DNA from 3 places in the Arthrobacter halodurans genome. Region 2 is predicted to be linked to each of the others. Evidence: riboswitches for the same ligand, from Rfam matches in the RefSeq annotation. Region 2 holds a riboswitch; each other region holds the start of a gene.

Region 1 (10,280 bases), on a different contig from region 2:
CTGGGCCAGTACTTCCAGCTCTCCGCCGGCGCCACGCCGACCGAGGCAGGCCTCTTCACGCTGCCGATGATCCTCGGCAACCTCGTCGGCTCGGTGCTCTCCGGGCAGCTGATCAGCCGCTTCGGCCGCTGGAAGGTCTTCCTCGTCGTCGGCTCGCTGCTCAACATCGGCGGGCTCGGGCTGCTGGGGACCATGGACCAGGCGACCCCCTACTGGATCCTCGCCCTCGGCATGCTCCTCAACGGGCTGGGCATGGGCATGATGCTGCAGAACCTGGTGCTCGCCGTGCAGAACACGGTCAAGGTCACCCAGATCGGCACGGCCAGCTCGTCGGTGGCGTTCTTCCGCTCGATCGGCGGCGCGGCCGGCGTCGCGGTCCTCGGCTCAGTGCTCTCGGACCGCGTCGGCGCGCTGACGCTCGACGGACTCGCGGCCGCGCACCTCGTCTCGCCCGACGGTGCCGGCAGCCCGGTCGGCGGATCCTCGTCGATGGATTTCTCGGCGCTGCCGGCGAACATGCAGTCCATCGTCCAGGGGGCCTACGGCGAGGCGACGGCGGCGATCTTCCTGATCTCCGCCGCGGTGGCCGTTCTCGCGTTCCTCTGCGTCGTCTGCATCAAGGAGGTTCCGCTGCGGCGGTCGGTGTAGCCCCGGCCGGTGCCGGGTGGGCTAGCGTGGGACGTGGACCACCCGAAAGGAGCCCCGTGCCACGCATCGAGCCCGACGACGACGTCGGCGCCGCGGCCCCGGCCGCGCTGCCGCTGCACGGCGTGCTGGTCGCGGACTTCTCCCGCGTCCTCGCCGGACCGCTGTGCACGATGACCCTCGCGGACCTGGGCGCCCGCGTGATCAAGGTCGAACGCCCCGGAACGGGCGACGACACCCGCGGCTGGGGGCCTCCGTTCTCCGCCACCGGGTCCACCTACTTCGAGTCGGTGAACCGCAACAAGGAATCCGTGGCGCTGGACCTCGCGGACCCGGACGGCCTCGCCGCGGCCCGCCGGCTGGCCCTGCGCGCCGACGTCGTGGTGGAGAACTTCAAGCCCGGCGGCCTGTCCCGGCTGGGCCTGGGCTACGCCGAACTCTCCGCGCGGAACCCCGGCCTCGTCTACGCGTCCATCTCGGGATTCGGCGCGGAGGCCGGCGCGGACCTGCCGGGCTACGACTTCATCGCCCAGGCGGTCGGCGGGCTCATGAGCATCACCGGGGACCCCGGCGGCGAGGCGCACAAGGTCGGCGTCGCCCTGGTCGACGTGCTGACGGCCAAGGACGCGACGATCGGCATCCTCGCCGCGCTCCGGGCCCGGGACCGCTCCGGGCGCGGCAGCCACGTCCGGGTGAACCTGCTCTCCAGCCTGCAGGGCGCGCTCGCGAACCAGGCGCAGGCCTATCTGGGCGCCGGCGTCGTTCCGGGGCGGATGGGCAACGAACACCCCTCGATCGTCCCGTACCAGGCGCTGGCCTGCGCGGACGGCCCCCTGGCCGTCGCCGCCGGCAACGACGGGCAGTTCGGCCGCCTGTGCGCGGAACTCGGCGTGCCGCTTGTGGCCGAGGACGCGCGCTTCGCGACCAACAGCGCGCGGGTCGCGCACCGCCGGGAGCTCGTTCCGCTGCTGGAGGCGGCGCTGGCGTCCGCCCCGGCCGCCGCATGGCAGGAGCGACTTACGGCGGCCGGGATCCCCGCCGGGCGCGTCGCCGGGATCGACGAGGGCATCGCGTTCGCCGAATCCCTGGGCCTGGAGCCCACGATCGACGTGCACGACGCCGCGGGCACCGCGGTCGGCCGCCAGATCCGCCACCCCGCCACCTGGGAACCGCCGCTGGTCTCGCCCACCCGGGCCCCGCCGCGCCTCGGCGAGCACACGCGCGAGGTCCTCGACTGGCTGGGAATCCCGCCAGCCGGGTCCGCCGAACCCGCGGCGCCCTCGCACCCCGCGGCGCCCTCGCACCCCGCGGCGCCGTCCGGTGGATAACGCCCCGGCGCGCGTCCGCGCCCCGTCCATTCCGCATCCCGTCCCGCACGTCCGTCGTCCAGCCATCCAATGATCCACCATCCGGTGACGCACCGTCCCGCCTCCGAGGAGCCTCCGCCATGTCCAGCCCCGACACCACCACCGCCGACCCGTCCGACCTGATCGACTTCGATGCCCTGCTCACGCCCGGCGAGCTGGCGCTGCGCGCCACGGTGCGGGAGTTCGTGGCGGCGGAGATCAAGCCGCACATCGCCCGCTGGTACGACGAGGCGGTCTTCCCGCTGGAGATCGTCCCCCGGATGGCGAAGCTCGGCCTGCTCGGCATGCATCTGGACGGCTACGGCTGCGCCGGACGGTCCGCGGTCGAGTACGGCGTGGCCGGCGCGGAGCTCGAGGCCGGCGATTCCGGGCTGCGGACCTTCGTCTCGGTGCAGGGTTCACTGGCCATGTCGGCGATCCACAAGCACGGCTCCGAGGAGCAGAAGCTCGAGTGGCTGCCGCGGATGGCGGCGGGCGAGGCGATCGGCTGCTTCGGCCTGACCGAGCCCACCGCGGGGTCGGACCCCTCCAGCATGAAGACGTTCGCCCGGCGCGAGGGTGGGGGGTGGGTGCTCAACGGGTCCAAGCGCTGGATCGGCCTGGCCAACGTGGCGCAGGTCGCCGTGATCTGGGCGCAGACCGAGGACGGGATCCGCGGGTTCGTCGTCCCGACGGAGACCCCCGGGTACGCGGCGACGCCGATCCCGCAGAAGCTCTCCATGCGCGCGTCCATCCAGTGCGACATCGAGCTGACCGACGTCCGGCTGCCCGACGAGGCCGTCCTGCCGCACGCCGTCGGCCTCAAGGGCCCGTTCTCCTGCCTCAACGAGGCCCGCTACGGGATCATGTGGGGCGCCATGGGCGCGGCGCGCGACTCCTTCGAGGCCGCCCTGGCCTACTCGCGGGAGCGCCTCCAGTTCGACAAGCCGCTGGCCGGGTACCAGCTCACCCAACTGAAACTCGTCGACATGGCCCTCGAGATCAACAAGGGATTCCTGCTGGCGCTGCACATCGGGCGCATGAAGGACGCCGGCACGCTCCAGCTCCACCAGATCTCCGTGGGCAAGCTGAACAACTGCCGCGAGGCCATCAAGATCGCCCGCGAGGCCCGGACCATCCTGGGCGGCAACGGGGTGACGCTGGAGTACTCGCCGCTGCGGCACGCCAACAACCTCGAGTCGGTCCGCACCTACGAGGGGACCGACGAGGTGCACACCCTGATCCTCGGCCAGAAGCTCACGGGGATCCCCGCGTTCCGCTGAGGCGGCGCCGCGGGCCTAGTATTCGTCGAACATCTCCGGCTGCGGTCCCAGCTGGAAGTGGCGGCCCGTGATCTGCGCCGGGACGATCTCGACCCAGGACTCCTTGACGGTCGGGACCCACGGCACGACGCCGGCCCCGCGGGCCGTGGCGATCTCCGCCTCGGTCTCCAGCGAGCGGGCGCGGCCGCGGATGACCACGGACCACGCCTCCTCGCTGAGGATGCCGTCGGCCTCGAAGGCGACCTTGGGGTTCACCGTCAGCTCCGCGAGCTTGGTCCCGGGGCCCGTGCGCAGGTAGATCTTGCCGTCGGCCGCCGCGTAGTTGACGGGGACGATGTCGACCTCCCCGCCCACGCTCAGGGCGATCCGCCCGTGCTTGGAGTGGTCGAGGAGGCGCCAGCACTGTTCGGCGTCGAGGACGAGGACCGGGTTGTCGTCTGCGTGGGAGAACATCATGGCCACCATTCTTCGACGTGGAGTAGAAAAACGCTAGGGGGAGGGGCCGAGGAATTCGTCGAGGCGGCCGAGCACGGCGTCGGCGTCCTTGAGCTGGCACTCCCAGAGCGTCAGCGATTGCCAGCCGAGCCTGCCCAGCGATGCTTCGTGGCGGGCGTCGCGCGCGGCGTTGCCCGCCCGCTTGGCGGCCCAGAACTCCGCGTTGGACGCCGGGGCCCGGCGTCCCACGGGGCAGTCGTGCCCGTGCCAGAAGCAGCCGTTGACGAAGACCACCTTCCGCCGCGAGGGGAACACCAGATCCGGTTTCCCCGGGAGCCGCCCTCCGGCCAGCCGGACATCGGGGGCCCGGCGCGAGGCGGCGGCGGCCGCCCGGCGGGCCAGCTGCCCGTGCAGCCGGAAGCGGTACCCGGCCGCGTGGGCGATCCTCCGGACCCGCAGTTCCGGTCCCGTGTCCTTGCCCCGGATGCGCGCCATCAGCGCCGAACGCTGTTCGGGCGTCAGGCGGTCCATGGCCCCAGTCTGACAGTCGCGCCGCGGACGTGAAAGACTTGCCACATGCCTGAAGCCAACATCGCCAAGACCACGAAACACCTGGGTGTCCGCCTCGAGGACTCGTGGCACGCGTTCCGCGAGCGCAACGCGCGCGGGCGCGGCATGGCCGTCAACGTCCTCCCGTCGCGGGGCTACGGCCTCGCCGGCGCCGACGACGGATGGGTCCGCGTGTTCGCGCGGATCGTGCTGGCCCCGCGGGGGGCGTTCGACAACGGGGAGCTCGACGCGCGGATCGTCTCCGACGGCGTGCGCGGCTGGCGGAACTTCATCGCCTCGCCGATTCCCTTCGCCGAGGTCGTCGCCACGGTGGGCGGCCAGGAGTTCACGGTCGACGCCGACCGCGGCGGCGTCCTGGACGCCCGCATCCCCGCGTCCCTGACGCCCGGATGGCACTCCATCACCCTCCGGTGCGAGGATTCGGAACCCTCGGTCGCCGAGGTGTTCGTGGTGGACGGCGACGTCGACTTCGGCCTCCTGAGCGACATCGACGACACCGTGATGGTCACGGCCCTGCCGCGGCCGTTCCTGGCCGCTTGGAACTCATTCGTGCTGGACGAGCACGCCCGGGCCGCGACGCCGGGGATGGCCGTGATGATGGAGCGGCTGATGCGCGCCCGCAGCGCCTCGCCCGTGCTGTACCTGTCCACGGGCGCGTGGAACGTGGCGCCGACCCTGGCCCGGTTCCTGTCCCGCAACCTGTACCCGGATGGAGCGCTGCTGCTCACCGACTGGGGGCCGACCGAGGGTCGCTGGTTCCGTTCCGGCATGAAGCACAAGGTGGACCAGCTGCGGCGGCTGGCCTCCGAGTTCCCCACCATGCGGTGGCTGCTGGTCGGCGACGACGGGCAGCACGACCCGGAGATCTACGCGGAGTTCGCGAAGCGCTACCCGCAGAACGTGCGCGCGATCGTCATCCGCCAGCTGACCCCGTCGGAGGCCGTGCTGGCCGGCGGCCGTTCGCAGGGCACCGTCGACTCGACCCCCGGCGTCCCGTGGGTCTATGCGACCGACGGCGCGCAGATCATCGCCGAGCTCGAGAAGCTGGGCCTGGTCGAGGCCGACGAGCGGCGCACCGGAGAGCCGGGGTGAGCGGCCGCCGGCTGCGGGTTCAGATCCCCATGCGCTGGAGCGACATGGACGCCTACGGCCACATCAACAACGTGAATCTGGTGCGCATGATGGAGGAGGCGCGCATCGCGTCCTTCGGCGTGCCCGGCGGGACGGGCAAACCCGGCAACGCCCCCGCCGTCGACCTCTTCTCGTCGGTCCCCGACGGCACCCAGACCCTCGTGGTGGAGCACCGGATCCGCTACGTGCGCCCGCTGGACTACCGCAACGTCCCGGCCGACGTCGACGTGTGGGTCTCCGCGGTCAAGCCGGCCAGCTTCGACATGAGCTACGAGTTCCGCGACCCCTTCGGCGGCGAGCTCTGCGTCAAGGCGACGACGACGCTGGCCTTCTTCTCGGCCGCCGAGTCGCGCGTCCTGCGGATTCCCGCCGACCGCCGGGAGGCGCTCGGGGAGTTCCTCGGGGATCCGGTGTTCCGCTGACGCCTACCCGTGGCGCGGCCGCGACGGATCGGTGGCCCGCAGTCCCGCGGTGACGGCGTCGAACGCGGCGGCCAGCCCGGCATCGTGGGCGAACCCGCACGGCGCGAGCCGATCCCGGGCCAGACTGACGTAGCCGCGACCGGCGTGCCGTGCCGGGTCGGAGGGCAGGCCGAGGATGTCCGCGCTGCGGTTCCAGACACAGCGGCGCGTGTTGGCGGCCGCGTCCATGGCGCGCCGCGGCGCCAGCCGCGCCTCGACCCGGAGGGCGTCGTGCGTGTGGAATCCCAGCCGGCGGCCGTCGCGCGTGTGGAGGACCACGCGCTGGTCGGGGACCGAGACGACGACGTGGACCGCTTCCCAGGCGGTCGCGTCGGCCAGCGCGCCGCGCAGCCGCGCCGGGCACAGTCCGTGTCCGGAGTCCACGGAGGAACAGTGCGCGTCGGCGCCCGTGGTTGATAGGTGAAAGCCCATGGTGGACACCTTCCGTTGCTCTTGCCCGGCGCCTTGTGGGCCGGACCGCTTTCGTCATCCGAACCACCCGTGAAGCATGGGGTTGGTGTGCGGCCGGGTCGGAGCCCGTGGCTGGCCGCATCTCGTGAAGCTGCCCCCATCCTATCCCGCGCGGCCGGCGCGCGGCCGGCGCGCGGCCGGCGCGCGGGGCGGTGCGGCGCGCGCCGCGGGTTTGCGTTGCGCGCCGCGGGTTTGCGTTGCGCGCGGCGGTGGGATTGGCTGGGAAGGAACGACACGCCGGAGCACGCCGACACCCGAAGGAGAGAACGCCGCATGACCGTTCCACCCACTGCACGGCCGCCGCGCCCCCAGGTGGTCCTGGAGGTGCTGGCGTCGGAGACGCTCAGTGAGCACATGGTGCGCCTGACGCTGGGCGGCGAGGGATTCGCCGCCTATCGGAACAAGGACGCCACGGACAAGTACATCAAGCTGCTCTTCGCCGATCCGGCGCTCGGCCTGGAGCCGCCCTACGACCTCGACGCGCTGCGCGCGCGGCTGGCGCCCGAGCAGTTGCCGGTGCGGCGGACCTACACCGTCCGCCGGGTCGACGAGGAGGCCCGGACCCTGCAGGTGGACTTCGTGGTGCACGGCGACGACGGCATCGCCGGCCCCTGGGCCGCGTCTGCCCGGCCCGGCGACAGGGTGTGCTTCTCCGGGCCCGGCGGCATGTACCGCCCGGACCCCGACGCGGACTGGCACCTGCTGGCCGGCGACGAGTCCGCGCTGCCGGCCATCGCCGCGGCGCTGGAGGCCATGGACGACTCGGCGCGCGGCATCGCGTACCTGGAGGTCGCCGGGCCCGCGGACGAGCTGGCGCTGGCGGCCCCTCCCGGCGTCGCCGTGCACTGGCTGCACCGAGGCGGGGTCTTCACCCCCGAAAGCACGCTGCTGGCCGCGGCCGTGATGGAGGGCGCCTGGCTGCCGGGCCAGGTGCAGGTGTTCGCCCACGGGGAGCGGGAGATGGTCAAGGCGCTGCGCCGCTATCTGGCCGACGAGAAGGGTGTGGACCGCCGGCGCATGTCCCTGTCTGCCTACTGGGCGTTCGGGCGCGCCGAGGACACCTTCCAGGCCGAGAAGCGCGAGCCCATCGGGCAGATCTTCCCGGACTAGCCGCGGGTTGCCGCTTTCCGCCCGCGGGCCCGCGTCAGGGATAGGCCGCGGCGGTCCACAGGTGGAACAGGGCATGCGCCCGGTAGGGGCGCCACCGCTCGGCCCGGGCCGCGGCCTCCCGTGCGGTGATGCCGCCGAGCGCGCGGCGGAGCACCAGGTCGCCGGGCGCGAACGCGTCGCGGTCCCTGGCCGCCCGCACGGCCAGGTAGTCCGCCGTCCAGGGACCGATGCCCGGCAACGCCAGCAGCTCCGCCCGCGAGAGCGGAAATCCACCGTGGCCGATTTCGCGGCCCGGCGGCCCTCCGACGGGCGCGGACGCGGCGGCGAGCGCGGCGGCGACGGCGTGCACGGTGCGGGCCCGGACGCGGGTGACGCCGACGGCGGCGCGCAACTCCTCGGGGTCGAGGGCGGCGATGGTGCCGGGTTCGGGGAACAGCCTCAGCCCGCCGGGCCCGTCCGCGCCGAACGCCGACACCAGGCGACCCGCGAAGGTCCGGGCGGCGGCCAGCGAGACCTGCTGACCGAGAACCGTGGTGGCGGCGGCCTCGAAGTGGGTCAGGTAACCCACGATGCGCAGCCCCGGCCGTGCGGAGACCAGCGGGGCCAGCACGGGATCGCGCCGCAGGGACGCGTTCACCGGCGCCAGGTCGGTGTCCAGGTCCAGCCAGCGCGTGATGAGTCCCTCCAACTCCCGGGCCTCCCCGGCGTCGGGGCCCGCGTCCGCTGCAGGGCGGGCCGCATCCGATGGCGGCCCGCCGCGGAGCGCGGCGAGCACCCGCACCCCGTCCGCGTCCGCCGACAGCGTCACGGCGCGGTATCCGCCCGCCAACGGGACGGCGCGGCGGTGCGTGCCCGCGGACCGGTCCACGACGTCGACCCCGGGGATCGCGTGGGCGGCCAGGGCCCCGAGCAGCGGCCCGGCCGCGAGTCCTCCGCGGGCGCGGATCATCCGGGCGCGCCCGGTGCCGGTTCCGGGGTCCGCGCTCACGCGGGCCAGACGCCGGACGAACCGCGGCGGTGGCTGTCGACCAGATGCGTGTCGATGATGCCGATGGCCTCCATGAGCGCGTACATCGTGGTGGGACCCACGAAGGCGAAGCCCTTTCCCCGCAGCGCCTTGGACAGGGCGAGGGATTCGGGCGACCTGGTCGGCACGTCGTCGAAGGTGCGCGGTTCCGGCGTCGTCTCCGGCCGGAAGGACCAGACGAATTCCACGAGCCCGCCTTCGTCGCGCAGCGCGACGGTCGCCCGGGCGTTGGTGATGGCCGCCAGGATCTTCGCCCGGTTCCTGACGATGCCCGCGTCGCCCATCAGCCGTTCGACGTCCGCGTCGGAGTACGCGGCGACGGTGTCCGGGCGGAAGCCGTCGAACGCCGCGCGGAAGGCGGGGCGCTTGCGCAGGATCGTGGCCCACGAGAGCCCCGCCTGGAAGGCCTCGAGGCTGATGCGTTCGTACAGCCCGCGCTCGTCGCGGACGGGCAGGCCCCATTCGGTGTCGTAGTAGTCGCGCAGCAGGGGATCGGTGCTGGCCCAGGGCGGACGGGCGAGCCCGTCGTCGCCGAGCACGGTCCCCGCCGGATGCTCCGTCACTGCCGCGCCCCTTCCGTGTCCGCCCGCGTCTCGTCCAGCCCGGTGGAGCGCAGGGTGATGTTGATCCGGCCGGTGGCCAGGCCGCAGCCGTCCGGGGCCGTGCCCGCGTGGACCTTGGGAATGCCATGGTAGGCCAGCCGGGAGGCGCCGCCGAACACGAAGAGGTCCCCGGACAGTAGCTCCACGTCGCGGTAGGGCTTCCCCCGCGTCCGTGTGTTGCCGAAGCGGAAGAGGCAGTCGTCGCCGATGGACAGCGAGACGACCGGGGCCGGGGACCGTTCGTCCTTGTCCTGGTGCATGCCCATCTTGGCCGTGGCGTCGTAGTGGTTCACCAGCGCGGCGTCGGGCGTGTACCCCGCGGACGGCGAACCGTCCGGCAGCGTGGGGCCGTAGGCCTCGGCCACGGCCTTGCGCCCCAGGCGGACGAGCCAGTCGGGCATCTCGAGCACGCGGCGGCCGTTCACGTCGGTCGCCTCGCGCGTGTAGCGGTAGGGCTGCCAGTGCCACCCCAGGCAGACGGTGCGCACCGACATCTCGTGGCCGCCGATCCTCGCGCCCCGCGGCGGGACGGGCCCGGCGGCCCAGTCGCGGAAGCGGTCCGCGATCCACGCCTGCTGTTCCAGTCCCAGCCAACCGGGCAGGTGGATCGCCCCCGGCGCGATCTCCCGGCGGGGTCGTTCCAGCAACTCGTCGCCGAAGAGGGTGCTCATGCGGCCCGCTCCAGTTCCAGCAGCGCGGTCTTCGCGTCGGTGCCGCCGATGTAGCCGCCGAGCCCCCCGTCGCTGCGCAGCACGCGGTGGCAGGGGACGACGACGGGCAGCGGGTTCGTGGCGCAGGCGCTCCCGACGGCGCGCACGGCGCGGGGGCTGCCCGCCGCCGCGGCGAGCTCCGTGTAGCTGGCCGTGTGCCCGTAGGGGATGTCCGGCAGGCGCTCCTGGACGGCCAGCCGGAAGCCCTTGGACAGCCGGCGGTCCAGCGGGATGTCGAAGCGCGTCCGGTCGCCGGCGAAGTACTCGGCCAGCTCGCGCGCGGCGTCCTCCAGCCCCGGCGGGTACTCCAGGATGCGGGGGCCGATGCGCCCGGCCAGCTGCGCCAGGACCGCCGCGTGCCCCTCGGCCGCGAAGGCGACCCGCACCAACCCGAGCGGCGTGGCCGCCAGCAGCAGCGGTCCCACGGGCGACTCCACGATCCGGTAGGCGACGTCGAGGTCGCCAGCGGCGTCGGCGTCCGCGGCCAGC
Region 2 (10,280 bases):
CGCGGCTGTCGGACCTGGTTCTGGCGCTCATGTACGAGGGCATCGAGGAGGCGGCCGCGCTGAGCGGGCATTCCACGTTCGTCATGAACTCCCACGACGACGAGCGCGAACAGCGCCGCAAGACGGAGGTCATGCTCGCGCGCCGCGTGGATGGCCTCATCTTCGGCGACGCCCATCTGGACGGAAGGCTGCTGCCCGAGCTGGCGGGCCGCGGCGTCCCGTTCGTGCTCATGAACCGGAGGGTCCCCGGCTTTCCGTCGGCGACCTGCGACGACGTGCGGGGCGGGGAGCTCGTCGCCGACCACCTGTGGGCCGCCGGGCACCGCGACGTGGCCGTGATCGCGGGTGAGCCGTTCGCCAGCACGGCGGTGGACCGGACGTCGGGATTCACCGCGCGCTGGCGCGAGCTGGGCGGGCACATCCCGGCGGACGGCGTCGTGTGGTCCGGTTTCGACACGGCGGGGGGCCGGGAGGCCGCCGAGAAGATCCTCCAGACCAACGCCACGCGCCCCACCGCCCTGTTCGCCGTCAACGACTTCGCCGCCATCGGGGCCATGGGGACCCTGCGTTCCCACGGCCTCGGCGTGGGGCAGGACATGGCCGTCGTGGGGTTCAACGACACGTCCCTGGCGGCCGAGCTCCCCATCCCGCTCTCGTCCGTCCGCTCCCCCCTGCAGGAGATCGGACGGACGGCGGTGCACATGCTCCGCGAGGTCCTCGACGGGCAGGACGTGGAGTCGGTGCGGCTCGAACCGACGCTGTTCGTCCGCGAGAGCAGCGCCTGACGCGCGGGGCACGCCACGATTCGGCCCTGACCGAATCCTCGCGCCGGGCGGCGCCCGCGCCTACCCTGATCCCATGCACATCACGCTCACGAGCGAGGACCTCACCAAGGTCCGCTTTGAGGCCTCCCCGATGTGGGAAACGGTGACCAGCCTCCGGGCGCTGCAGCTGGGCACGCCCCTCCATCGGCCGTGGATCGAGTCCACCAGGCGCCGCTTCGCCGAATCGACGGATCCCCGCAAGTCGGCGCACCTGCGCGTGCTCGCCACCGTGGTGCGGCCCCGCGGATTCATCGCGGATTCCCTCACCCCCACCCCGCAGCACCAGGACACGTTCGCCCGGACCCTGGCCGCGGTCGCCGCCGTGCCGCCGGAGCTCTGGCTGCGCGACCTGCGCTTCCTCGACGCCCAGCGCCCGGAGGGCCCCGTCCGCGAGACCCTCGACGCGCTGCTCGCGGACATCGACGGCGGAATCGGGCGCATCACGGAGGCGCTCGCGTGGTACTGGGAGACCGCCGTCGAACCGTGGTGGCCGCGCCTGCGCTCCCTGCTGCTGGCCGACATCGACTCCCGGCTCGCGCAGATGGCGCGCAGCGGCATCGAGGAGGTCTTCAAGTCCCTCCACCCCAGCGTGGTCCCCACGCCCGACGGCCTGGACATCGTGCGCGGTTGCGAGCAGGTGGACCTCCCCGCCCCCGGCGGCGGGCTGATCCTGGTGCCCAACGCGTTCGTGTGGCCGAACACCCTGGTGCTCAACGTGCGGCCTTTCGTCCCGACGATCACCTACGCGCCGCGCGGCGTCGGCCGGCTGTGGGAGTCCAGCCGCGAGGCGGAGTCCAGCCCGGTCGCCCAGTTGCTGGGGCGAACCCGCGCGCAGATCCTCGCCCAGCTCGACGTCCCGATGACCACGAAGCAGCTGGCCTGCGCGCTCGACCTGGCGGCCGGGACGGTCAACGGGCACCTGAAGATCATGGCCGCGGGCGGGCTGGCGTCCTCGATGCGCGCCGGCCGCGAGGTGTTCTACCAGCGCGCCGAGGTCGGCGAGGCCCTGATCGCGCGCGTGTAGCCGAACCGGATCGCCGCCGGGCCCGCGGCCGGCGACCCGGGATCCACGGATCCGTGCAAGAGTTGACCCAACAACAGGCCGCCGGCGCACGCCGACCGCGGCAGAAGAAAGAGGTCCCCATGAGCAGCGATCCCCTCGCACCCCGGAACGGCGCTTCCGACGTCCCGCCCGTCCCCTCCGAGGCTCCCGCGGCCGGAGCCGACGCCACGGAGTCGAACGATATCGTCGCCACGCGCGACGCCCCCGGCACCGCCGTCGACCGCGGCACTGCCGTCGACCGCGAGGCGACGGCCGTGCCGCCCGGCGGCGCCGGGTCGCCGGCGTCGGCCGAGGACGACGACGACCGCCGCGTCACCCGCACGGGCATGGTCTGGGCGGCGACGATCGCGGCGCTCGTGGCCCTGGTCCTGCTGATCATCTTCATCGCGCAGAACCAGACAAGCGTCCAGCTGCGCTACTTCCAGCTCGAGGGCACCGTGAACCTCGGGTTGGCCCTGCTCGTCGCGGCCGTGGCCGGCGGGTTCCTGGTGGCCAGCGCCGGCGCGGCGCGCATCATCCAGCTCCGGACCCAGGCCCACCGGCGGCGCGCGCGCAACAAGCGCTGATCCGCGGCTGGCGGGCCCGCTCCCGCGCCGGTCAGCCGGTCCGGCTCAGCAGCAGCGCGGCGTCCAGCTCGACGACCTGGCCGTTGAGCAGCCGCGGGTGGCGCTCGCCGAGGATGGCCTCCAGCGTCAGGCGCAGGAGCGTCCCGTGGGCCACGACAACGATGTTGCTCTCGGGGTGCTCCCGCACCAGGCCGGCGAGCGCGCGGACGCCGCGCTCCGCGACGTCCCGCTCCGGCTCCGCCGTGAGCAGCAGGCGGTCCAGGTCGTGCCGCGGCAGGCCCACGACCACGCGTCCCTCGCCGTCGCCGTAGTGGCGCTCCATCAGGTCCGCCACCGGGCGCCGCGCGGCCAGGCCCAGGACGCCGCCGATGTGCGACGCCGTCTGCGCGGCCCGCGCGAGGGGCGAGGAGACGAGCACGTCCCAGCGCGCCGGGCCGCCGGCGCCGGACCCGGCGGGGCCGGACAGCTCGTGCCCCGCCGCCCGCGCCTGTCCCCGACCGACCGCGTTCAGCGGGATGTCGGTCTGCCCCTGCAGCCGGCCCTCGGCGTTCCAGTCGGTCTCGCCGTGCCGCACCAACGCCAGTCTCGAAGCCATCCCTCCAGCGTACCGGCCGCCCGGCGTCGCAGATTGTTCGGCCGTGGGGGCACAGGCCGCAACCCGGCTCAACATTGTTTGACGAATCCCCGCTTCTTGGCACAATGGGGTGACCATCCCGAGCGGCCGAGAGATCTGGCTTGACGACGCCGCAGCAACCATCCGCACTGCCGGAAAGGTGCTACCGCCAGAAGCGATGGAGAGTGCGCAAGCAATCTTTGCCCCGGGATCCCCCGACCACGCGCCGCGGCGCCCGCACCAAGGACCACACCGATGAGCAACAGCATCCCCGTCAGCCCCGTGGCCGACCTCGAGACCCCGCTCAAGTTCGCCTACTGGGTTCCCAACGTCTCTGGCGGCCTGGTGGTCTCGACCATCGAGCAGCGCACCAGCTGGGACTTCGACTACAACAAGAAGCTCGCGCGCATCGCCGAGGATTCCGGCTTCGAGTACGCGCTGACGCAGACCCGCTACGCCGCCAGCTACGGCGCCGACAAGCAGCACGAGGCCACCAGCTTCTCGCTGGCCCTCCTCGGCGCCACCGAACGCCTCAAGGTCATCTCGGCCGTCCACCCGGGCATGTGGCACCCCGGCGTGCTGGCCAAGTTCATCATCACCGCCGACCACATCTCCGGCGGCCGTTCCGCCGTCAACATCGTCTCCGGCTGGCTGAAGGACGAGTTCGTGAACTTCGGCCTGGACTGGCTGGAACACGACGAGCGCTACGTCCGCACCGAGGAGTTCATCGGCGTGCTGCGCGGCCTGTGGACCGAGCAGAGCTACAGCCAGTCCGGCAAGTACTACAACATCACGGACTTCACCCTGAACCCGCCGCCGCTGGACGTCCCGGGCCGGGCCCACCCGGAGATCTTCTTCGGCGGGAACTCCACGGCCGCCCAGGCGGCCGCCGGGCGCGCCGCCGACTGGTACTTCTCCAACGGACGCTCGCTCGAGGGCTTCCGGGACAACATCTCCGGCGTCGTCCGCGCCGCGGAATCCGGCGCCCGCACCGCCCCCGCGAAGCCGCGGTTCGGACTTAACGGCTTCGTGATCGCCCGCGACACCGAGCGCGAGGCGACCGAGACGCTGCGCGAGATCATCGCCAAGGCCCACCGCCCCGCCGTCGAGGGCTTCGCGGCGGCCGTCAAGGAGGCCGGGCAGTCCACCTCGGACGGCAAGGGCATGTGGGAGGACTCGACGTTCGAGGACATGGTCCAGTACAACGACGGCTTCCGCTCCCGCCTGATCGGCACCCCCGAGCAGATCGCGGAACGGATCGTCGACTTCAAGAAGATCGGCGTCAACCTGCTCCTGACCTGCTACCTCCACTTCCAGGAGGAGGTGTCCGCGTTCGGCCGGGACGTCCTGCCGATCGTGCGCGAGCTCGAGGCCGACCTCGCGCGCAAGAACGGCACCGAACTCAACACCGGGCTGCTGCCCACCACCGACCTCGAAGGAGCCCACACCCGATGACCGACCACCAGTTCGGCTTCCGCACGCGCGCCCTGCACGCCGGCGGCACGCCCGACGCCGAGCACGGCGCGCGCGCCGTGCCCATCTACCAGACGACGTCGTTCGTCTTCAAGGACACCGACGACGCCGCGAACCTGTTCGCGCTGCAGAAGTACGGCAACATCTACTCGCGGATCGGCAACCCGACCGTCGCCGCGTTCGAGGAGCGCATCGCCTCGCTCGAGGGCGGCATCGGCGCGGTGGCCACGTCCTCGGGGATGGCCGCGGAGTTCATCACCTTCGCCGCCCTGACCCAGGCGGGCGACCACATCGTCGCGTCCTCCAAGCTCTACGGGGGCACCATCACGCAGCTGGACGTGACGCTGCGGCGCTTCGGCGTCGAGACGACCTTCGTGGACAGCAACGACGCCGAGGACTTCGCGGCCGCCATCCGGGAGAACACCAAGGCCGTCTACACGGAGGTCGTCGCCAACCCCTCCGGCGACATCGCGGACCTGGCGGGCCTGGCCCGCGTGGCCCACGCGGCCGGGGTGCCCCTGATCGTCGACTCCACGCTCACCCCGCCGTACATCCTGCGTCCGATCGAGCACGGCGCGGACATCGTCATCCACTCCGCCACCAAGTTCCTCGGCGGGCACGGCACCACGCTCGGCGGCGTCGTCGTCGAGTCCGGGACGTTCGACTGGGGCAACGGCCGGTTCCCGACCATGACCGAGCCGGTGCCCAGCTACGGGAACGTCTCCTGGTGGGGGAACTTCGGCGAATACGGCTTCCTGACCAAGCTGCGCTCGGAGCAGCTGCGCGACATCGGCCCCTCGCTGCCCGCGCAGTCGGCCTTCCAGCTGCTGCAGGGGGTCGAGACGCTGCCGCAGCGCATGGACGCCCACCTGTCCAACGCGCTCGAGGTCGCGCGGTGGCTCGAGGCCGACCCGCGGGTCGGCTACGTGAACTTCGCCGGGCTCCCGTCGCATCCGCAGCACGCCCGGGCGAAGGAGCTCCTGCCGCTCGGCGTCGGCTCGGTCTTCAGCTTCGGGGTCCGGGGCGGGCGCGCCGCCGGCGGGCGGTTCATCGAGGCGCTGCAGTTGGCCAGCCACCTGGCCAACGTCGGCGACGCGCGGACCCTGGTGCTGCACCCGGCCTCGACCACCCACCAGCAGCTCAGCGCCGACCAGCTCGCCGCCGGCGGCGTTCCGGAGGACCTGATCCGTCTCAGCGTGGGGTTGGAGGACGTCGAGGACATCATCTGGGACCTGGACCAGGCCCTGGAGGCCTCCCAGCGGGAGGCGCCGCACGGCGCCCACGCCGCAGCGCAGTACGACGCCGCAGCGTGCGTCGTCCCCCCGGCCCGCCCGGGCCCCGGGGAACCCCTCGAGATCGGAGCGTCCCAGTGAGCGCGGAAACGACGACCCCGGCGGGGACCGGCCGGGCGTGGACCGGCCCCTCCGCCCCCGAGCGGCTGGACATCCTGCGCGGCACGCGCTCCATCGCGATCGTCGGGGCCTCCAACAAGCCCTCGCGCGCCTCGTACTTCGTCTCGACGTACCTGCTGTCCTCGTCGAAGTACACGGTGTACTTCGTGAACCCGGTGCTCGACGAGATCCTCGGCCAGCCCGTCTACAAGTCCCTCGCGGACCTGCCGGAGGCCCCGGACCTCGTGGACGTCTTCCGCCGCCACGACGACCTGCCGGGAGTGCTCGACGAGGCCATCGCCGTCGGGGCGAAGACCCTGTGGCTGCAGCTGGGTTCCTGGCACGAGGACGTCGCCGCGGCGGCCGAGTCCGCGGGGCTGGACGTGGTGATGGACCGCTGCGTCAAGATCGAGCACGCCCGCTTCCACGGCGGCCTCCACCTGGCCGGCTTCAACACCGGGGTGGTCAGCTCCAAGCGGCAGGTCCTCGCCTGAGCACTGGGGCTACAGGTCCTCCCGCGCCGCCATGACCGTGAAGTCCCACGCCCAGACCCGGGCGTCCGGGGCCGCATCCGCGCCGTCCTCCGGCCCCGGGCCCTCCCCCGGCCCGGGGCCGGCCGGCGCGCCCGCGCCGTGGAGCTCGCGCGCCCGCTCCAGCACCTCCTGCATCTCGCGGAAGACCTCGCGCGCCTGTCCGGGCGTCAGGCGTAGCGTTCCCGTGCTGAGGTTGCCCTTGACGTCCGCGTCGCGCCCGGTGGCGTAGGCGGGCGCCCACTCCAGGATCCGGGCCACCATGCGCTGCTGGTCCAGGGCCATCTGGCTGAGGAATCCCGTCAGCGGCAGCTCGTTCTCCGGGGCGATCGGCTCCTCGGGGGACCCGACCTGGAACGCGACGTGGGCCAGCTTCCACACCCGGTCCCTCCGGTCGCGCGCGTGCTCCGGGGCCTCGAGGATCAACCCCGCGTCCGCGAGGCTGCGCAGGTGGAAGCTCAGCGTGTTCGCGGGGACACCCAGCTGCTCGGCCAGGTCCGCGGCGCGCGCGAAGTCCTGCGCTCCCATCACGGACATGATCCGGCGCCGGATCGGATGCGCCAGTGCCTTGAGCATCAGCGACGTCATGACCTGCGGTTCCACGCGGTCCTCCGCTCGGTGTGGTGACGGGGCCGGCCGGTGTGGCGGCGAGACCAGTCTACCCAACACGCGAAAATCATTGCGCAACTACTCTTGCGCAACTCTCTTTGCGTAATTACGCTGAGCCCATGTCCCCACGACCCGCCCCCGCGGCTCCGGCCGCCGATCCTTCCGCGGCCGCACGCCCGCTCCTGCGCCAGCCCGCCTACCTCTGGTGGCTTGCGAGCGACACCTCCTCCGCCTTCGGCCTGGCCCTGCAGTCCTTCGCCGTCCCGCTGCTGGCGCTGTACCTGACCGACAGCCCCGCGCAGGCCGGCCTCATCGCCGCCATCGGGCAGGTCGGCCGCGTCCTCGCGATCGTTCCCGGCGGCGTACTGGCCGACCGCCACGACCGGCGGCGCCTGATGGTCGTCGGCGGGATCCTCGGGGCGCTGCTCGCCGGCGCCGTCGCCGGCTTCCACGCTGCGGGGCTGCTGGGCTTCTGGCTGCTCACCGCCCTGAACCTGCTGATCAACATGCGGCAGGGCCTGCTCGGCGCGGCGGGGAACGCCGCCCTGAAGAACGTGGTCGACGAGGCGCGGCTCGGATCCGCCCTCGCCGCGAACCAGGGGCGCGACGCCGCCATAGCCCTCTCCGGCGGCCCTGCGGGCGGACTGCTCATGGCCCTGGGGCAGGCCTTCCCGTTCGCCGCGTCGGCGCTCGCCCACCTGACGTCGGCCCTGGCCGCGCTCTGCATCCGCGCCGACCTGCGGCCGCGCACCGACGACGCCGGCGCGGGACCGGGACGCGATCCCGCGGCGGCGCTGCCCGGGACCGGCGTCGTCCGCGCCTACCTCCACGAGGCCCGTCAGGGCTTCGTGTGGCTGCTGCGCCGCGGGGACCTGCGCGGCGTCGCGATCGTCTCGACCGTCATTAACCTGGGATTCAACGCAGGCATCACGACGATCGTCTTCGGGCTGCAGCAGGGCGGGCGCTCCCCGGCGACCATCGGCTGGGTTTCGGCGGCCATCGGCGTCGGCATGCTCACCGGCGCGGTGGCGGCCCCGGCGCTGGTCCGGCGCTTCCGGACGGGCCGCCTCGCCGCGGCGGGCCTGGTCCTCGCCTCCCTGTCCATCGCCGCGACCCCGTTCGCCGTGACGCTGCCCGAGCCGGCGTCCGTCCCCGTGCTCCTCGGCGTGCTCGCCGCAGGGACGTTCGGCATCCCGGCGGTCAACGCGGGGCTCCTGGGCTACTTCATGGCCGCCGTGCCGTCCTCCCTGATGGGCCGCGCGAGCAGCGCGCTGGACCTCATGGCGATGGGGGCGATCCCGTTCGCACCGCTGATCGCCGGCTTCGGCTACGCCGCCCTCGGGTGGTCCGGGGCGCTGCTGGTCTCCGCGGGGATCTGCGCGGCGGCGGCGCTCATGGCGCTCGGCAACCGCGGACTGCGCTCGCTGCCGGGGCCGGCGCGCTGGGGCGAGCACGCGGCGGCCATGTCCGCCGGTTCCGCCCCCGCCGGCTCCGCCCCCGCCGGGCGGCCCTAGGAACCCGCGCGGCGGATCCGGGCGGGCAACACGGGTGAGAGCGCCAGCACCGCGATCCCCGCCAGCGGCACCACGAGCAGGCCCGTCGCCAGGCTGGTGGCGTCGGCGACCGCCCCGACGACGGGCGGCGACAGGAGGAAACCGACCCGCATGAGCCAGCTGACGATCGTCAGACCGGACCCCGGGCGCAGGCCCGGCAGCTCGTCGGCGGCGTGCATGGCCGCGGGAACCAGCGTGGCGACCCCGAGGCCCGCGGCGCCGAACCCCACGATCGTCCCCGGGACGGAGGGCAACAGCAGTGCCGCGCCCATGCCCGCGGCGACGGTCGCGCCGCCGGCCCGGGCGACGGCGCGCTGCCCGAACCTGTCGACGAGGCGGTCCCCGGCGAGGCGGCCGACGAACTGCGCGCCCGTGAGGGCGACGAAGCCGAGCGCCGCGATGGACGCGGGCGCGCCCAGGGCGTCGTGCAGGTAGATGGCCGACCAGGAACCCCCGGCGTCCTCCACGACCGACCCCGAGGCCGCGATGAGCACCAGTGCCGCCAGGATCCCGTAGCGCGCGACCGGCCGCCGCGCGGCGGCGGATCCGGCTCCGGCGGACAGGTCCGCCCCCGTGGGGACGTCCGCCGGACCGCCCGCCGAGACGCCCGGCTCCGGCCCGGGCAGAAGCCGCCCAAGGAACGCCAGCGTCAGGGTTCCGAAGACCAGGAGCGAGACCGCCAGATGGGCACCGCGGGGGATCCCGAGTCCGGCGGCCGCGGCGCCCATCAGGCCGCCGAGCACGGCCCCGATGCTCCACACCGCGTGGAACGAATTCAGGATCGACCGTCCGTAGAGCCGCTGGACGCGCAGGCCGTGCGAGTTCTGGGCGACGTCGGTCACCGCGTCCATGGCCCCGGCCAGCAGCAAGGCGCCGGCCAGGGTCCCCCAGGAGGGGGCGATCCCCGCCAGGAGGATGCCGGCACCCGTGAGGATGATGCCGGCCACGGCCACCCGGGAGGACCGGAAGCGCCGGATGAGCACGCCGGCGGCGAGCCCGGCCACGAGCGCCCCCAGGGGAAAGGCGGCCACGGCCGCACCGAACGCCGCGTTGCTCAGCTGCAGGTCCTCCTTGAGGGCCGGATACCGCGGGAGAAGATTGGCGAAGAGCGCCCCGTTGGCCAGGAAGAGGACCGCGACGGCGAGGCGCGCGCGTCGCGCGCCGCGGTCCGCCAGCGGGGGGCGTGCCCCCGCGGGCGCGGCGGCCGGTGCCCCCGCGTTCATCGCGTGCCCACGATCCGCCGGACCGCCTCCCGGACGGCCGCCTCCGGGAGGGGGGTGAGGGCCAAGGCACGGTGGATGGAAAGCCCCTCGATGAGCGCGTCGAGCATGACGGCGGTGTCGGGGTCGAAGTGCCGTTCGAGGGCGTGGCGGCTGCGGGCCATCCACGCGTCGGTGACCCGGCGCAGGGCCGGATTCCGTGCCGCGAGGGCGTACAGCTCGTAGGACAGCAGGGCGTTGCGGCGGGAGGACAGGACCTCCCCGGTGATCAGGCCGACCACCGCCTCCACCGCGTCCGCGCGTCCGTCCGCCGCCGCGAGGGCGTGTTCGAAGCCGTCCGCCGTGGTGTCCGCCAGCCGCGTGAACGCCGCCGTGAGCAGGTCGTCGATCCCCGTGAAGTGGTACGTCATGGATCCCAGCGGCACGTCGGCCGCGGCC
Region 3 (10,280 bases), on a different contig from region 2:
CCGGTCAACGCGCATTCCCACGCGTTCCACCGCATCCTGCGCGGGCGCACGCACGGCGGCGCCGCGGGCGGCGCCGGGACGTTTTGGACCTGGCGCGACCAGATGTACGCGGCCGCGTCGGCCCTGACCCCCGAGTCCTACGGGCGGCTGGCGACGGCGGTCTTCGCCGAGATGGCGGTCAGCGGGTGGACCGCGGTCGGCGAGTTCCACTACCTGCACCACGCGCCGGGCGGGAAGCCGTACGCGGACCACGCGATGGAGCGGGCGCTGGCCCGCGCCGCCGTCGCCGCGGGCATCCGCCTGGTGCTGCTGGACGCGTGCTACGTGGACGGGGGCCTCGACGCCGCGGGCCGCCCGGTGCCCCTGGACGAGACGCAGCTCCGCTTCAGCGACGGCGGCGCGCCGGCCTGGCTGGAGCGCCTGGGCGGGCTGCGCGCGGCGCTCGCCGAGGAGGACGGCGGCCGCGGCCTGGTGGGCCTCGGCGCGGCCATCCACTCGGTCCGCGCCGTCCCGCCGCGGGACCTGGACGCGATCGCGGCCGGCCTGGATCCCGCGGTGCCGCTGCACGTGCACCTCTCGGAGCAGCCCGCGGAGAACGCGGCGTGCCTGGCCGCCCACGGGGCGACGCCGGCCGCGCTGCTCCACCGCCACGGCCTGCTCACGAACCGGCTCTCGGCGGTCCACGCGACGCACCTGACCGGCGCCGACATCGCCCTGCTCGGCGACGCCGGCGCGACGGTCGTCATGTGCCCCACCACGGAGGCCGACCTCGCGGACGGGATCGGCCCGGCGCGCGAGCTTGCCGATGCCGGCGCCGGCCTGGCGCTGGGCACGGACCAGCACGCGGTCGTGGACCCGTTCCTGGAGATGCGTGCGCTCGAGCACGGGGAGCGGCTGCGCAGCGGCGTGCGCGGGCGCTTCTCGCCGGGCGAGCTCGTCGCCGCGTCCCGCGGCGGCGGACTGCGCAGCCTCGGCCTGCCCGGGAACGGCGACCGCGTCGCGGTGCGCTCCGGGAGCCTCCGGACCGCCGGATCCCGCCCCGCGCAACTCCCGCTGACCGCGACGGCGTCCGACGTCGCCTCCGTCGTCGTCAACGGCGTCGAGGTGGCGCGCGACGGCATCCACGCCGGCCTCGGCGATCCCGCCGGGCTCTACCGCGCCTTCCTGGCCGAACATCCGGAGTTCGCATGAGTGCCACGCTGATCACCAACATCGCCGAGCTGACCACCCAGGATCCGGAGCGCCGCGTCCTGGCGGACGCCGCCGTCGTGCTCGACGGCGACCGGATCGCCTGGATCGGCCCGGCCGCGGCCGCCCCGGCGGCCGACGAGGCCTACGACGCCGCCGGCCGGGCCGCGCTGCCGGGGTGGGTGGACTCGCACACGCACCTGGTCTTCGCCGGGGACCGGAGCGCCGAGTTCGAGGCCAGGATGGCGGGGCGGGAATACGCCGCGGGGGGCATCGCCGTCACCACGGACGCGACCCGCGCGGCGGGCGACTACGAGCTCACCCGCCTGCTGCTGGGGCGCGTGGCCGAGGCCGTCGCCGGCGGCACCACGTACCTGGAGACCAAGACCGGCTACGGCCTGAGCGTGGAGGAGGAGTCCCGGCACGCGCGGATCGCGTCCACGGTCGCCGACCAGGTCACCTATCTCGGAGCGCATCTGGTCCCCGCCAGGGCCGACGCAGACGAGTACACCGACCTCGTCTGCGGCGGGATGCTCGCCGCCGTCCTCCCGTACGTGAGCTGGGCCGACGTCTTCTGCGAGCGGGGGGCCTTCACGGAGGAGCAGTCCCGGCGCGTCCTCGACGCCTGCCGGCGGGCGGGCCTGGGACTGCGCGTCCACGGGAACCAGCTGGGACCGGGGCCGGGGGTGCGGCTGGCGGTCGAGTTCGGCGCCGCCAGCGTGGACCACGTGAACCACCTGGACGACGACGACGTCGCCGCGCTCGCCGGCAGCTGGTCCGGCTGGGACCCCGCCGCGGCGCGCGGCGCGCGCGGCACCGTGGCCACCTGCCTGCCCGCCTGCGACCTCTCCACGCGGCAGCCGCTCGCGCCGGGGCGACGGCTCGTCGACGCGGGGGTGGAGATCGCGCTGGCCTCCAACTGCAACCCGGGCACCAGCTACACGACGTCGATGAACTTCTGCGTCGCGACGGCCGTCCTGCAGATGCGGCTGACGGTGGACGAGGCCGTGCGGGCGGCCACGTTCGGCGGCGCTTTGGCCCTGGGCGTGCAGGACAGCGTCGGGTCGCTCGAGGTGGGCAAGCGCGCCGACCTCCAGCTGCTCAACGCGCCGTCCGCGACCCATCTGGCGTACCGCCCCGGGATGCCGCTGACCGGCGCGGTCTGGCGGGCGGGTGTCCGGCACGGCGGCTGAGCCGCCGCATCGCTAGGATCGGGTCATGGACCGAGTGCGCAACGACCCGCGGCAGACCGGAACCGGCGGCCCGACGAAGGACCACCGGCGGCTGAAAGTGGAGCTCCTCATCGTCCTCGGCCTCTCGCTCGGGCAGTCCGCGGTCTACGCCGTGGTCAGCCTCATGGACAAGCTCAGTCGCGCCCCGCTGGCGGACCAGACGACCAGCATGAACAACAGCCTCAGCGAGCGCCCGTATTTCGACCTGACGTACCAGCTGCTCGACATCGTCTTCGCCCTGGTGCCGGTGGCGCTGGTGTTCTTCCTCTTCGCGCACGCGGGCGCCAACGGCTTCCGGCGCATGGGGTTCGACCTGCGCAGGCCCTGGGCCGACCTCGGGTGGGGGGTCGCGCTCTTCGTCGGGATCGGGCTGGGCACGCTGGCCATGTACGCCGTCGGCCGCTCCCTCGGGGTGACCACGGCGATCGTCCCGGCCGCGCTCGAGCCGTACTGGTGGACCGTGCCCGTCCTGGCCCTGTCCGCGGTGCGCCACGGCGTCGTGGAGGAGGTCATCGTCGTCGGCTACCTGTTCGACCGCCTGCGGCGGCTCGGCTGGGGCGTGTGGCCGATCCTGCTCGCCTCCGCCCTGCTGCGCGGCAGCTACCACCTGTACCAGGGGTTCGGGCCGTTCGTCGGGAACGTGCTCATGGGCCTGGTGTTCGGCTGGCTGTACCTGCGCTACAAGCGCGTCATGCCGCTGGTGATCGCCCACGCGCTGCTGGACACCGCGGGATTCGTCGGATACTCGCTCCTCGGTCCGGCGATCGGGTTGGGGACCTAGGCCCGGACCCGACCGCCGGACCGCGACGGCGCTAGACCGTCACCGCTCCGTGGGGGGTGTCGAAGGTGACGGACATGATGCCGGGAGTTCCGTTGGGCGCCTGCCACTCCACCTCGACGCCCTCCAGCGGGCTCTGCTCGGGGGTGCCGAGCCATTCGCGGACGCGCTCCCGGGAGCCCGCGATCGTGATCTTGGAGATCCGCCCCTGCGGGGCCAGGGCCTTGGACGGGTGGAGGTCCTCTGTGCCGTCGTCCCAGCGCAGCATGTAGGGGACCTGCGGGTCGGAGATCAGGCCCTTAATGCCGATCTGCTGCCACGTCAGTTCCTGGCCGTCCGGGAACTTCCGGTTGCCCGGCACGGAGGAGCGGCCCAGCCGCTCCTCGAAGGGCGCCAGATCGTCGACGGCGACGCACCAGCCCATCCAGCCGCCGCCCATCTCGGAGCGGGCGCGCACGGCCTGCCCGAAGGGCGCCTTGTCCGACGCCGGGTGATTCAGCACCTCCACCACCTCCAGGTACTGGTCGTTCAGCAGCGGGAAAATCACATTCCGCGTGCCGAAACGGGGATGGACGCCGCCCTTGACGGACTCGATCCCCAACATGTCTGCGATGCGCCCGGCCGTGGCCGCCAGCCCATCAGGTCCGCAAGCGTAAGAAACATGGTCCAACCTCATCATGTGCCCATGATGGCACTTTGTGAGGTGGGTCTCGACTTAGGCTCCCCTAATACGCGCCTGACAGCGGGCGGAAGGCGAAATGCGTACCTCCGGCGTCACAAAACGGCCGCGGATCTTGCCGCCCGCGCGACCGTCCGTAGACTGGTGGTAGGTCATGAGTGCCAGCGCGAAACCCCGGTTTGCTGGCCGGCAACCCTCCACTCGCGGTGGGGTGCCCCGGGTGAGGACCTGGCTCCGCGCCGCGAAGGGCGTGGGGCAAGCGCGGGTCGTTTCCGGCGGCGCCACCGTCCGGTGGGCCCGCCGCAGGGGACGGCCCCTCCGACGAAGGGGAGCACCACGATGTCCAGCAACTGGTCCTTTGAGACGCGACAGATCCATTCCGGGCAGACGCCCGACGAGGCGACGGGCGCCCGGGCCCTCCCGATCTACCAGACGACGTCGTTCGTCTTCCCGAGCGCCGAGAGCGCGGCGGCCCGGTTCGCCCTCCAGGAGCTCGCGCCGATCTACACCCGCATCGGCAACCCCACGCAGGAGGCCGTGGAGACCCGCATCGCCGACCTCGAGGGGGGCGTCGGCGCGCTGCTGCTGTCCTCCGGCCAGGCGGCGACGACATACTCCATCCTCAACGTCGCCGAGTCCGGGGACCACGTGGTCGCCAGCCCCAGCCTTTACGGGGGCACGCAGAACCTCTTCAAGCACACCCTGCGCAAGCTCGGGATCGAGGTGACGTTCGTGGCCGACCCGGACGACCTCGACCAGTGGCGCGCGGCCGCGCGCCCGAACACCAAGGCGTTCTTCGGCGAGGTCGTCGCCAACCCGCGCCAGGACGTGCTCGACATTGAGGGCGTCAGCGCCGTCGCCCACGAGGTCGGCGTGCCGCTGATCGTCGACAACACGCTGTCCACGCCGTTCCTGATCCGCCCGATCGAGTGGGGCGCGGACATCGTCGTCCACTCGGCCACCAAGTACCTCGGCGGGCACGGCACGGCCATGGCCGGCGTCATCGTGGACTCCGGGAACTTCGACTTCGCGGCGGACCCGCAGCGGTTCCCCGGCTTCAACACGCCGGACGAGTCCTACAACGGGCTGGTCTTCGCGCGGGACCTCGGGGTCGGCGGGCTGCTCGGCGCGAACCTGGCGTTTGTCCTCAAGGCGCGCGTACAGCTCCTGCGCGACCTCGGATCCGCCGTCGCGCCGCTCAACGCGTTCCTCATCGCCCAGGGACTGGAGACGCTCAGCCTGCGCATGGAGCGCCACGTCTCCAACGCGCAGGCCGTCGCCGAGTGGCTCGAGACCCAGGAGCAGGTCGGGTCCGTCGTCTACGCGGGACTCCCGTCCAGCCCCTGGTTCGAGCGCGGCCGCCGGTACGGACCGCGCGGCACGGGGGCGATCGTGTCCTTCGAGATCGCCGGCGGCAAGGAGGCGGGGCAGGCCTTCGTCGACGCGCTCGTGCTGCACTCCCACGTGGCCAACGTCGGCGACGTCCGCTCGCTCGTGATCCACCCGGCCTCGACGACCCATTCCCAGCTCGCGGAGGCCGAGCAGCGTGCCGCCGGGGTCACCCCGGGCCTGGTGCGGCTGGCGGTCGGGATCGAGCACATCGACGACATCATCGCCGACCTGGCCGCGGGATTCGACGCCGTGCGCACCGGCGCCACCGACCTCCAGGCGGTGAAGTGAGCATCGACTTCGGCACCGCATCCCAGCGCCTGACCCGGACGGACGCCGCGGGGCCCGGGCGGGACGGTGTCCTGCGCACCCTGCGGACGGGCCCGTTCCGTTTCGAGACCGGCGGCTCGCTGCCGTTCCTCGACGTGGGCTACGAGACGTGGGGCCGGCTCGACGCCGACGCCTCCAACGCCGTGCTGCTCCACCACGCGCTGACCGGCGACACGCACGTGGCCCGCGGCGAGGGCGCGGAGCCGGGATGGTGGGACGGCTTCGTCGGTCCCGGCCGCACCATCGACACCGACCGCTTCTTCGTTGTCGCGGCCAACATGGTCGGCGGCTGCTACGGGACCACCGGGCCGTCCAGCCCGGATCCGGACGGCAGGCCCTGGGGTTCGCGGTTCCCGTTCACGACCGTCCGCGATTCCGTCCGCGCCGAGGCGCGGCTGGCCGACGCGCTGGGCATCGACCGTTGGCACACGGTGCTCGGCGGCTCGCTCGGCGGCGCGCGCGCCCTGGAGTGGGCCGCCGAGTACCCGGACCGCGTCGCGCGCTGCGTCGTCGTCGCGGCCACGGCCGCGTCCAGCGCCGAGCAGATCGCCTTCGCGCGCATCCAGACGGAGGCCATCCGGCTCGATCCGGACTTCGCGGGGGGCGACTACTACGCCGCCGGGCCGGGCCCCGTGGCCGGACTGGGTCTGGCCCGGCGGCTCGCGCACATCACGTACCGCTCCGAGCCGGAGCTGGACGTGCGGTTCGGGCGGTCGCCGCAGGGGTCCGAACTCCCGCTCGGCTCGGCGACGTTCGACCGCGGGCGCTACCAGGTGGAGAGTTACCTGGACCACCAGGCCTCGAAGCTGGTCGGCCGCTTCGACGCCAACAGCTACCTGGCGCTGACGGAGGCGCTCATGAGCCACGACGTCGGCCGCGGCCGCGGCGGGGTGCGGTCCGCGCTCGGGCGGCTCGCCGGGGTGCGGTTCATGGTCGCCGCCGTGGACAGCGACCGCCTGTACTGGCCCGAGCAGTCCGAGCGGCTGGCACGGTCCCTGCCCGGCCGGACCGCGGTCCGGTACATCACCTCTCCCATCGGACACGACGGCTTCCTGACGGACATCGGGCAGCTGGACGCGGAACTGCGGGACGGCTTCCTGGACTAGGGACTCCCGGGCTGGGCGCTGGCGGCCCCGCGGCGGCCGCGCGCCGCGGCCTGCGGGGCTGGTTGAATGGTGCCATGACCGAAACCACCTGGAAACCCGTCGTCGCCTGGTCCAAGCCGGAGGAGGAGCGCGCGGGCACCCCGCTGCTCGTGGCCTTCCACGGCTACCTCTCGCACGAGCTGGATCTGCTCGGCCTCGCCCCCCTGCTGCCGGCCGAGTTCACGATCGCCTCCGTCCGCGCGCCGCGGGCGCTGGGCCCGGGCTTCACGTGGTTCCCGCTGATGCACGAGCCGGACTTCTCGGTCGACCGGGTCACGCGCTCCGTCGCCGACGTCTGGGCGTGGCTGGACACCGTCCGGGGCAACCACTCCTCGGTGACCCTGCTGGGCTTCTCGATGGGGATGGCCGTCGCGACGAGCGCGCTGCGCCACCGGCCCCGGGACGTGGCCGCCGTCGTCGGACTGTCCGGGTTCGCCGTCCCCGACGACGGCGACCCCTTCTTCGACGACGCCGGAACCCGCGCCGCGCGGCCGCCCCTGTTCTGGGGCCGCGGGCAGGAGGACCAGGTCATCACCCCGGACAAGATCCAGTACACGCACGAGTGGGCGACGGAGCACACCGATCTCACCAAGATGCTCTACGCGGGCCTGCAGCACTCGATCACCCAGGCTGAGATGGGCCACGTCAGCGAATTCCTGCGGGGCACGGTCCTCGCGTCCTGACGCGGCACCAGTCCGCAGGGACCGACCGCGGCACGACCGGTCTTTTGTAGCGTCCACTTGACACAAGCGTCCGCAGGGTCTTGTCTTGTCCTGTTGATACAAACGGACGGAAAGGCGGCTCGACATGGCGGTCATCGGTGGCGTGTTCCTGGTGGTTCTGGGGATCTTCGTGGGTCTCGGCGTCCTGGTGTCCCGCGCCATCCCCTCGCCCGTGGAGGCGCCGCGCGGCGCGCCGGCCGGCGTCGGATCCGCGGGCCGGGCCGAGGCGGCGGCGGCGCTGCGGGCCGACGCCGTGCGGCACGCGTCCGCGGTGGCCGCCGCCGTCGCCGCCGGGGCCCTCTGCGTCGCCGCGCAGGCCGCGTGGCCCAGCCTCGTGGGGCTGCCGCTGCTCGTGGCGCCGTCGCTGATGTGGCTGGCCTGGGCCGCCGTGCACGCCGCGGCGTCGCTGTGGGCGACCCGAACGGTGCACGGAATCCAGCCGGGGCCGCGCAGCGCGCGCCTGGAGGTCCGGACGGCGCGGGCGCACGGGCCGGCGTGGGCCTTCGTCCTTCCCGCGCTGCTCGGTGCCCTCCTGGCCGCCGCGGTGCTCCTGTTCGGCGCGGTCTCGACCCCGGACGAGACCGGCCGGCGCCGGCAGTTCCCCCGCGTGGGCATCTCCGCATGGACCACGGACGACGCCGGGTTCGTCACCGAGCTCCACTACGGGACGGGCGCCGCGGGGCCGTTCCCCGGCTGGTACTACGGGCTGCCCGTGCTGGCCGTCGCCGCACTGGCCGGCGTCCTCCTCCTGATGGCCCTGCGCGCCGTGGCCGCGCGCGCCCGCCCGCTGGATCCCGCGCTCGCGGGGTTCGACGACACGCGGCGGATGCTCGAGGGCCATCTCCTGGCGCTCGTCAGCGCGGCGTTCCTTGCGCTCCAACTCGCGCTGGTGCTGCTGATGGCCTTCGGACCGCTGCGCCGGGCCGGGGACCGCGTGGGGTTCGAGGTGGGGGACCGGATCGGCGACGCGGTGCCGGACTTCGTCACCGAGGGGCCGTGGGCCGTCATCGGCGCGGCGACCGGGTGGGCCGGGGCCCTGCTGCTCCTGGCCGCCGTCGTGCTCGGCGTGGCCGCCCTCCGGCGACTGGCCGCGCTGGCGCGGGCGGCCGCGGGCGCGGGAGCCGCCGCGGCGCCCGCCGTGCCGTGACCGCCGGAACGCCGTGATCACCGTCGATCCGGGCGCCCCGGTGCCGCCCACCGAACAGATCCGCTCGCAGCTCGCCGCGCTCATCCAGGGAGGCGAGCTCCCGGCGGAGACCCGCCTGCCGCCGGTGCGGCAGCTCGCCGCCGACCTGCGCGTCGCCGTCGGCACGGTCGCCAAGGCCTACCGCGAACTCGAGGCGTGCGGCATGATCCGCACGGGACGGGCCGCCGGCACCCGGGTGAACCCGGGCCACGCCACCGCCGTCCCGACGCTGGCCGAGGCCCGCGCGTTCGCCGCCGCCGCCCGGGGCGCGGGGATGAGCCTCGACGACGCCCGCGGGATCCTCGCTGCCTGCTGGGACGCGTGAGTTAGGACGCGGAGGACTCGACGGCCACCGTTTCGCCGTTGACCTCGACCGTGTCGCCGGGCCGGACCTGGCGGCCGCGCCGCGTCTCGATCTCCCCGTTGACCTTGACGATCCCGTTCTCGATCATTTCCTTGGCGTGGAAGCCGTCCTCGGCCAGGGACGCCAGCTTGAGCAGCTGTCCCAGGCGGATGGTGTCGTCGCGGATCTGCAGGGTCATCGGTTCGGGGGTGCTCATGGCTCCATCATCCGGCAGCAGGCCCCCGGACGCGAATGCGCGGGCCCCGCGGTCTGGCAAGCTGGGACCGAGCCGAGCAGAGGAGAACCGTGACCCAGCGCCCACCCGCACCGACGGCGGTTCCGCTGCTCGTCGCCGCGGGGGCCGGGATCCTCATGCCGGTCCAGGCGCTCGTCACCGCCGCGGCCGCGGCGTCGATGGGGAGCGTGCTCGCCGCGGCCCTCCTGAGCCAGGGCGCGGCGCTCGGAATCGTGCTGCTCGCCAGCGTGGCGCTCCCGTCCGGGCGTCGCGGCTGGGCCCGGGTCCCCGCCGTCTGGAAGGAACGCAGCGTCCCGCGCTGGTTCCTGCTGTCCGGCCTGGTGGGGGCGTTCTACATCGTGGCCCAGGCACTCAGCGTGGGCACGATCGGGCTGGCCCTCTTCGCGGTCGCCGTGGTCGCGACGCGCACGCTGGGCAGCATCGCCATCGACGTCGTGGGGTTCAGCCCGGCCGGGCGGCGGCGCATGACCCGCCAGCGGCTGGCCGGCGCCGGACTCCTGATCGTCGGCGCCGCGGTCGCCGCCGCCGGCACGGGGCTCCGCGCCCGGGACGACCCGTCCGCGTGGTGGGGGCTGGCCGTCGCCGCCGCGGCGGGCCTGTTCGTCAGCTTCCAGCAGTCCATGAACTCCCGGGCCGGGATCGCCTACGGCGCGACGTCCACCGCCATCGCCGTGAACTACGTCGCGGGCGTGCTGGGCCTCCTCGCGGCGTGCGGCGCCGGCGTGGCGCTGGGCGCCCCCGGCGTCGTGCCGGAGCAAGGGCCGGCGTGGTGGCACGTCCTCGGCGGTCCGCTGGGCATCATGTTCGTCGTCGTCGGCGTCACGCTGGTGCCGCGGCTCGGCTCGCTCCTGCTCGGGATCGGACTGGTGACCGGCCAACTGCTCGGGTCGCTGCTGCTGGACCTCGTCCTGGCCCCCGAACGCGTTGCCGCCCCCGAGGTCGTGGGCACCCTCATCACGCTGCTCGCGGTGCTGGTTGCCTCGTGGCAGCCCGGCGGCACCCCGCGGCCGCGGCGGGGTCCGGGCGGCCATT

Evidence for each region. Region 2 has a riboswitch for S-adenosylmethionine ahead of sfnG (dimethylsulfone monooxygenase SfnG). Riboswitches for the same ligand answer to the same signal wherever they lie in the genome.
Region 1: linked by a shared signal. The riboswitch ahead of ACETWP_RS12540 (hypothetical protein) and the one ahead of sfnG (dimethylsulfone monooxygenase SfnG) in region 2 are both predicted to bind S-adenosylmethionine.
Region 3: linked by a shared signal. The riboswitch ahead of ACETWP_RS11990 (bifunctional o-acetylhomoserine/o-acetylserine sulfhydrylase) and the one ahead of sfnG (dimethylsulfone monooxygenase SfnG) in region 2 are both predicted to bind S-adenosylmethionine.

The regions. Positions count from the first base shown of each region.
Region 1 covers NZ_JBHDLJ010000010.1:91,115-101,394, forward strand. The annotation lists gene ACETWP_RS12505 (MFS transporter) at 1-648, shown strand, start outside; gene ACETWP_RS12510 (CaiB/BaiF CoA transferase family protein) at 705-1,973, shown strand; gene ACETWP_RS12515 (acyl-CoA dehydrogenase family protein) at 2,093-3,274, shown strand; gene ACETWP_RS12520 (pyridoxamine 5'-phosphate oxidase family protein) at 3,290-3,730, opposite strand; gene ACETWP_RS12525 (very short patch repair endonuclease) at 3,764-4,240, opposite strand; gene ACETWP_RS12530 (App1 family protein phosphatidate phosphatase) at 4,286-5,371, shown strand; gene ACETWP_RS12535 (acyl-CoA thioesterase) at 5,401-5,832, shown strand; gene ACETWP_RS12540 (hypothetical protein) at 5,836-6,303, opposite strand; SAM riboswitch class IV at 6,316-6,433, opposite strand; gene ACETWP_RS12545 (siderophore-interacting protein) at 6,616-7,452, shown strand; gene ACETWP_RS12550 (DNA-3-methyladenine glycosylase 2) at 7,487-8,440, opposite strand; gene ACETWP_RS12555 (DNA-3-methyladenine glycosylase I) at 8,437-9,042, opposite strand; gene ACETWP_RS12560 (alpha-ketoglutarate-dependent dioxygenase AlkB family protein) at 9,039-9,752, opposite strand; gene ACETWP_RS12565 (methylated-DNA--[protein]-cysteine S-methyltransferase) at 9,749-10,280, opposite strand, start outside.
Region 2 covers NZ_JBHDLJ010000005.1:18,053-28,332, reverse strand. The annotation lists gene ACETWP_RS07790 (LacI family DNA-binding transcriptional regulator) at 1-785, shown strand, start outside; gene ACETWP_RS07785 (hypothetical protein) at 859-1,848, shown strand; gene ACETWP_RS07780 (LapA family protein) at 1,968-2,453, shown strand; gene ACETWP_RS07775 (histidine phosphatase family protein) at 2,485-3,048, opposite strand; SAM riboswitch class I at 3,159-3,251, shown strand; gene sfnG (dimethylsulfone monooxygenase SfnG) at 3,322-4,521, shown strand; gene ACETWP_RS07765 (O-acetylhomoserine aminocarboxypropyltransferase/cysteine synthase family protein) at 4,518-5,912, shown strand; gene ACETWP_RS07760 (CoA-binding protein) at 5,909-6,424, shown strand; gene ACETWP_RS07755 (helix-turn-helix domain-containing protein) at 6,434-7,063, opposite strand; gene ACETWP_RS07750 (MFS transporter) at 7,189-8,583, shown strand; gene ACETWP_RS07745 (MFS transporter) at 8,580-9,845, opposite strand; gene ACETWP_RS07740 (TetR/AcrR family transcriptional regulator) at 9,842-10,280, opposite strand, start outside.
Region 3 covers NZ_JBHDLJ010000009.1:126,469-136,748, forward strand. The annotation lists gene ACETWP_RS11970 (formimidoylglutamate deiminase) at 1-1,191, shown strand, start outside; gene hutI (imidazolonepropionase) at 1,188-2,381, shown strand; gene ACETWP_RS11980 (CPBP family intramembrane glutamic endopeptidase) at 2,407-3,201, shown strand; gene ACETWP_RS11985 (VOC family protein) at 3,233-3,877, opposite strand; SAM riboswitch class IV at 4,028-4,145, shown strand; gene ACETWP_RS11990 (bifunctional o-acetylhomoserine/o-acetylserine sulfhydrylase) at 4,217-5,557, shown strand; gene metX (homoserine O-acetyltransferase MetX) at 5,560-6,702, shown strand; gene ACETWP_RS12000 (alpha/beta hydrolase) at 6,777-7,424, shown strand; gene ACETWP_RS12005 (hypothetical protein) at 7,549-8,610, shown strand; gene ACETWP_RS12010 (GntR family transcriptional regulator) at 8,624-8,974, shown strand; gene ACETWP_RS12015 (RNA-binding S4 domain-containing protein) at 8,976-9,209, opposite strand; gene ACETWP_RS12020 (DMT family transporter) at 9,299-10,280, shown strand, end outside.